3 regions of the Roseibium salinum genome follow, and region 3 is predicted to be linked to each of the others. Evidence: predicted binding sites of a transcription regulator. Region 3 holds the regulator's gene; each other region holds the start of a gene.
The links. Region 3 encodes PhoB, which activates phosphate uptake and scavenging genes when phosphate is short. Its sites were predicted from a motif close to TGTCATNNANCTGTCAT; they were not measured.
Positions count from the first base shown of each region.

Region 1 (2,266 bases), 370 kb from region 3:
CCGGTTCAGAAAGTCGGCAACCGGCACATGCCACTCCCGCGCGCGGGCAGGAGAGAGCGCCAGCAGTCTGTGGGTGAGATCGCAGACCAGGTGGACCGGACCTGCGGCATTGGAGACCAGCTCCAGAAGAGCCCGGTCCGCAGCGGTTTCGGGCCGGGCGCGCAACAGCTGCGTGATCCTCAGGCGGTCGGCCCCTTCCGGTTCCGCCGCGCCGCTCTCCCAGCGGGAAACCTTGCTTTGCGAGACGCCGAGGTCCCGTGCCAGGGCCTGCTGCTTGACGCGGTTCAGCACCCGCCATCGTCGCAAGGACGGGCCGAGGTTGTTTTGCAGCACTGCGGTCTCAACTGACATGGGCCGATTTTAGCGCAGTCGGGCGCCGGTTTGAAACCGTCATGCGCTGAAAGAGATCACTTTCGCCCGCCGGGAGACCGCCTCAGCGGTATTTCTCGATAAAGCCGTCGATCGACAATTGGCGAAAATCCGGCAGCCGGTCCTTCAGCTGCTCGTGGCTCCAGTCCCACCATGCAATCTCCATGAGAGCCTCCGCCTGGGCTTCGGTGAAGCGGCGCTTGATCGGCCTGGCCGCGACACCGCCGACCACCGTATAGGGTGCCACGTCCCTGGAGACCACTGCGCCTGCCGCGACGATCGCGCCGGTGCCGATGGTGACGCCGGCAAGAACGGTGACGTTGTGCCCGATCCACACGTCATGCCCGATGGTCACCCAGTCGTCCTTCCGCCATTGGAAGAACTCGGCATCGTCCTCGCCCAGCCCGTAGGCAGCCGCGCGGTAGGTGAAGTGATGCTGGGAGGCGCGCCAGGTCGCGTGATTGCCGGGATTGAGGCGCACGCGCCGGGCAATGGAGCAGAATTTGCCGATGGTCGACCAGATCACGTCCCCGTCCTGGACGATATAGGAATAGTCCCCCATCCGGCTTTCGCGCATGTCCGTCCGCGCGCCGACCTCCGTCCAGATGCCAAGCTCGCAATCAAGGACATGCGCCTCCGGGTGAATATTGGCGGCTTCGCTCAGGGAAGGCTTCTGGCTCGGGGCAGACATGGGAACTCCATCACTATCGGCAGGGAAGGTTTAGAGCCTTTTACCGGTCGGGGCGACAAGGGGAGTGACAGTTCTGTGACGGGAGGATGACTGATTCACCATCTGGAGAAGCGGAGCGATATTGAAGACCTGGATCTGAAAGATGCCCGTTCGGCAATCCTTGCGATCCTCTGGGCAGAAAAACGCATTCGGGGCTTGCGCTCAGGCCGTCATCAAAGCTCCGGCCGCATGGCGGAACTTCCCCGTTTTCCTGAATTTTTCCGGGCCGGCGGCGCAGGCGTCACCCAAGCGTCACAAATCTTTGGCCGTGCCGTCAAGGAAGTGTCATCCGGCTGTAACGGTCCGATGGCTCATGTCGCCGGGAACGACGAACAAACACGGACGGGGCCGGCACGTGATTCAGTTTCAGGAAGTGACCAAGACCTTCGGGTCTCGGACCGCGGTCAACAGGGTGAGTTTTAATATCGGCAAGCCGCAGATGGTGGGTGTTATCGGCCGCTCGGGCGCCGGCAAATCGACCCTGCTGCGCATGATCAACCGCCTGACTCCGGCAAGCTCCGGAAAGATCCTGTTCGAGGACCGGGACATCCTGCGGCTGACGGGCGGCATGATGCGCCGCTGGCAGCGCGACTGCGCCATGGTCTTCCAGCAGTTCAACCTGGTGCCGCGCCTCGACGTGGTGACCAACGTCATGCTCGGGCGGTTGAACGGCCACGGCACGTTCAAGAGCCTCTTCAACGTCTTCAGCGCCGACGATGTAAACGCCGCGCTCGCCGCGCTCGACCGCCTGGGCATTTCCCAGGAGGCAACCAAACGCGCGGAGGAGCTGTCCGGCGGCCAGCAGCAGCGCGTTGCCATCGCCCGCGCCCTGATGCAGGACCCTCACATGATCCTCGCCGACGAGCCGATCGCCTCGCTCGATCCGATGAACGCCAAGATCGTTATGGATGCCCTGCGCCAGATCCACGAGCGCGACAACAAGATCGTCATCTGCAACCTGCACACGCTCGATACGGCACGCAGTTATTGCGACCGGGTCATCGGCATGCGCGACGGGTTCATCGTGTTCGACGGCTCGCCTGAAGAGCTGACGACCGCCGCCGCGCGGGCGATCTACGGCGCGGATGAAAGCTTCAACGAGGCGGCGACGTCCACTGCCATCGATGCCGGAAGGTCCGGCGCCCAGGAATCCGCCGGTGCGATGAC
Region 1 is NZ_JAPEVI010000003.1:1,900,257-1,902,522, reverse strand. It holds gene ON753_RS13345 (helix-turn-helix domain-containing protein) at 1-351, opposite strand, end outside; gene ON753_RS13340 (DapH/DapD/GlmU-related protein) at 434-1,060, opposite strand; gene phnC (phosphonate ABC transporter ATP-binding protein) at 1,455-2,266, shown strand, end outside.
Region 1: the regulator PhoB is predicted to act here: its motif matches at 1,383-1,399, upstream of phnC (phosphonate ABC transporter ATP-binding protein).

Region 2 (2,266 bases), 1.6 Mb from region 3:
GTCATAGAAGCTGTCGCTGACCGCATAGAGCATGCCTGAATCCTGCGGATCGGCGGCGAGGGCCGAAAGCGCGCCCCAGCCGAACGGAGCGTGGCGTTCCGGGTCCATGCCGGACGTGATGGACGGATAGGACGGAGCGTCTGCACCGAACTGGTAGAGCGAGACATGAGACCGCACGCCGTCTTCATCCACTTCGTTGGCGACGGCGAAAAGATCCCGGTTCGGGATCGCCAGCAGGCCTTCCGGCCCCACATGGGTCGGCAGGAACTGGACGAATTCCGGCTCCCTGCCGGTGTCGCGGAAAACGGCGACGAAATTGCCGCGCTCGGAATTGACGAAGATCAGCTTGTCGCCGCCGAACGTGCCGACCGCGACGCCCTCCGGCTCGGTGCCCTTCTTGGCCGCGCGTTTTGCCGGATAGTGGCCGTGGGCCATGCCCAGGTGTTCCATCCGATTGCCGCTGTCGAACAGCACCTCGCCCTTTGCGTTCCAGATGGTGAAGCCGCGCGACCCGCCTTGATAGTCGCCCTCGTTGGCGGTGACGAAACGCTCGTTATCGAGCCAGGCAACCGCATCCGGCTCGCGCGCGACATCGCCGATCGAGCCGGAAGCATCGCTCATGCGCGCCTTGGAAACCGGAATGTTCTCCGCCGATGCCGATCCTGCGGAAAAGTGCGTGACGATTTCACCGCTGGCCAGGTCGACGACGGCGATGTGGTTGTTTTCCTGCAGGGTGACGACGGCCTGGTTCTGCGCGTTGATGGCGACGAATTCCGGCTCCGGATCCGCCGGCGCCACATCGGCAAGGCCGGTCAAGTCGACGACGCGCACGGCGTCGCAATTGACCGGAGCGCCGCTGTCGTCGAGCTCGAAGATCGCCAGGTGACCGGCCGGCATTTGCGGGATCACGCCGTCATTCAGATCCTCGTCGCGCTCGTTCTCGATGGCGACGGCAACGAACCTGCCGTCCGGGGAGATCGCAACGCTGTCCGGCTGGCCCTTGGCATCGCAGGTCGCACTGATGCCCGTGCCGTCCAGGGCGATGACCGCCAAGTGGCCGGACGGGGCAACGTAATTCTCGCTCGTGTTGACGCCCGCATAGGCGGCGTGCGCACCGACGGAAACGGAAGTCGGCTCGCCGCCGAGATCCACGCGGCCGATCGGCCGCAGGTGCAGCGGGTTGGCGGCGTTGACGAACACGACCGCCTCTCCCGGGCTGTCGGTGAAGACCAGCGTGCGGCCGTCCTTGGATGCGGAAATGATCTCGGCAACGGTCTGCGTTGAAGGATCCGCCCCTTCAGGCAGCGTCTTGTAGACGGGATAGGTATTGACGCGCTCGAAATACTCGGCCTGCGCCGCCGGAACGGCCACAAAGCCGAATAAAACAGCAAGGCTGACGCCCTTCAGCAGGCGGCCACGAAGTTTTGCCATTGCACTAGCTCCCATGGGGTTGAGGTGGCGGCAAGCTAGTCGCGCCGGTTACAAATCCGGTGACACTTGCATGAAGGTTTGATGACAAGCTTGCATAGAGCACTTGAAGTTGCCGCAGGACCGCTTACGTGATAGGAAATGGGCACGGCCCGCCCGTCCCTCCACGCCATTCCTCCACGTCCGCCTTCTCCCCATTTGCGCGTTCCGCGCAGTTTTTAATCGGAAAATTCCAATGCAGATCGGTTTCGTGCGCTCCGCAGTCGTGCTGGGGCTTCTCGCTGTCGTGGGCCCGTTTGCCATCGACCTCTATCTTCCCGCAATGCCCGAGATCGTGCGGGACCTTGAGACGGACGACGCAGCCGTCCATATGACCTTCACGGTCTATTTCATCGCCTTCGGCGTCGCCCAGCTGGTCTACGGGCCGCTGGCCGACCGGTTCGGCCGCAAGGCGCCGGTCTATCTCGGTCTTCTTGTCTTCATTGCCGGTTCGGCTCTTTGCGCAACCGCCGCGGATGTCTCCGCGCTGACACTCGGCCGGTTCATCCAGGCGCTCGGCGCCGCCGCACCGATGGTGATCGTGCGCGCAGTGGTGCGCGACCTTCACACCGGCACGCAGGCCACCCGGCTGATGGCGCTGGTCATGCTGGTGATCAGCATTTCGCCGATGCTCGCGCCGCTGACCGGCAGCATCATCATCCAGTTCGGCAGTTGGCGGATGATCTTCGCCGCACTCGGCGTCATCGCCCTGGCAGCCATGGTGCTCATGGCGCTGCAGCTGCCCGAAACCCTGCCGGCGGACCGCCGCAGCCGCATCGACCCGGCCGCGATGATCCGC
Region 2 is NZ_JAPEVI010000003.1:3,897,540-3,899,805, reverse strand. It holds gene ON753_RS22685 (esterase-like activity of phytase family protein) at 1-1,431, opposite strand, end outside; gene ON753_RS22680 (multidrug effflux MFS transporter) at 1,664-2,266, shown strand, end outside.
Region 2: the regulator PhoB is predicted to act here: its motif matches at 1,502-1,518, upstream of ON753_RS22685 (esterase-like activity of phytase family protein).

Region 3 (2,266 bases):
GAAGTCGAGGTGAAGCTGATCGAAATGATCGCCCGCCGCCAGCCGCTGGGCCAGGACCTCAGGGAAATCACCGCGGCAACGCGGATTGCCAACGACCTGGAACGGGTCGGAGACCTGGCCAAGAACGTCGCCAAGCGGGCGATTGCCATCGACAGCGGGCTGCAGTCCAAGAAGCTTGCCATCGGCGTCGAGCACATGACCGAGCTTGCCCTGTCGCAGCTCAAGCAGGTGCTGGACGCTTATACCCGCAAGGACGCCGAAGCCGCGCGCCGGGTCCAGGAGGCCGATGCCGAGGTCGATGCGATCTACACCTCGATCTTCCGCGAGCTGCTGACCTACATGATGGAAGACCCCCGGGTCATTACCCAGTGTGTCCATCTCCTGTTCTGCGCCAAGAACATCGAGCGCATCGGCGATCACGCGACCAACATCGCCGAGAACGTCTACTACATGGTCACCGGTGAGCGCCTGCCGGAAGAGCGCACGAAGATGGACGAAACCATGGGTCCTGCCTGAACCTTGCTCGTTGAACGCCAGGAATGAACTGTCCGGCGCTCGGCGCCGGTGAGGGAAGTGGAGCGATACTGTATGCCGAAGGTGCTCATCGTTGAAGACGAAGAACCACTCAGCCTTCTGTTGCGATACAATCTGGAAGCGGAAGGATACACGGTTGAATCCTGTGTCCGCGGCGATGAAGCGGAACTCCGGCTGAGGGAAAGCCTCCCGGATCTCCTGCTCCTCGACTGGATGCTGCCGGGCCTGTCCGGAATTGAACTGTGCCGGCGCCTGCGTGCCCGTGAAGATACCGAACGTCTGCCGGTCATCATGCTCACGGCCCGCGGCGAGGAGGCCGAGCGCATTCGCGGCCTGGCGACAGGGGCCGACGACTACGTGGTCAAGCCCTTCTCCGTGCCCGAACTGATGGCCCGCGTGCGCGCCATCCTGCGGCGGGCAAGCCCGGAAGTGGTGTCGAGCATGCTGCGCTCCGGCGACATCGAACTGGACCGCGAAACGCACCGCGTCCGCAGGAACGCCAAGGAGATCCATCTCGGGCCGACGGAGTTCCGTCTGCTGGAATTCCTGATGACGTCGCCCGGGCGTGTTTTCTCGCGCGAGCAGTTGCTCGACGGCGTCTGGGGTCACGACGTCTATGTCGACGAGCGCACCGTGGACGTCCATGTCGGGCGCCTGCGCAAGGCGCTCAACAAGGGCAAGGCCAGTGACCCGATCCGCACCGTCCGCGGCGCCGGGTACGCCTTCAACGATCAGTTCTCGGCAACAGGCTGAACCGTAGAGGCGCCACTGCCGCGCCGCCCGCACTGCCGAAAACGGGCACCCCCTTCACGAATGCCCATAGCCGTGGTGCACCCGGCCTAGCCTAGCGACAACCTTTCCTTCGTCCTCCCGGACGGAGCGAAGCGCAGATCCGGGACCGGTGAGCCGAGGTCTGTCGTGTAGGATGGAAGGAGAACGGGCTTGCGGCTCTCCGATCCCGGCGCGCCCGGCTGGCGATGGAGATCGCAGGGTCAGAAAACAAAAATGCCCACCGGATCGGCGGGCACTTCAAGTCTGAGCTGAACTGTTGCGTCAGGATGCCTGGGCGATCACCTTGCGGTCGCGGCGGCGGTCGGCGACCGGCTGGTAGGCGATCTTGCAGTGGTGCGCGCAATAGGGCACGCCGGCATCCGACTGGCGGCCGCAGAAATAGAAGTCGTCCGTTGCCGGATCACCGATCGGCCATTTGCAGGTCCGCTCGGTCAGCGTCAGGATCGTTGCACGCTGGGAGATCGGGACCAGTTCCGCGATCGGTTCCGGTTTTGCTTCGGCCACCGGAGCCGGTGCGTAATCGGCCTTCAGGGCGGTCGCGCCGATCGATTGCGGCTGGGCGGCCGGTTTCTTCGGTGCCGAAGTGCCCGCGGGAGCGTTGGGTCGTGCGCGACGCTGTTTGGACGGGTTGGAGGCCGTTTTGGCGCGGCCGGAAAGGCCCAGCCGGTGCACCTTGCCGATCACGGCGTTGCGGGTCACCCCGCCCAGCTCGCCCGCAATCTGACTGGCGCTCAAGCCGTCGCTCCAAAGCTTTTTGAGAAGCTCAACCCGTTCGTTCGTCCAGCTCATTGCCGCACCCTTTTTATTTGACCGACCGGCGGCCATTAGCCTCGTGACAAGCATGCGCTCGATCGGCATATCTAGTGCCTGTATCCGATTGACGTCACGAGATCTCGTGTCTGACTGCCCAGAGGTTACAATAGTGTTAATTTGTGAGGCA
Region 3 is NZ_JAPEVI010000003.1:2,266,902-2,269,167, reverse strand. It holds gene phoU (phosphate signaling complex protein PhoU) at 1-516, shown strand, start outside; gene phoB (phosphate regulon transcriptional regulator PhoB) at 589-1,287, shown strand; gene ON753_RS15050 (GcrA family cell cycle regulator) at 1,588-2,115, opposite strand.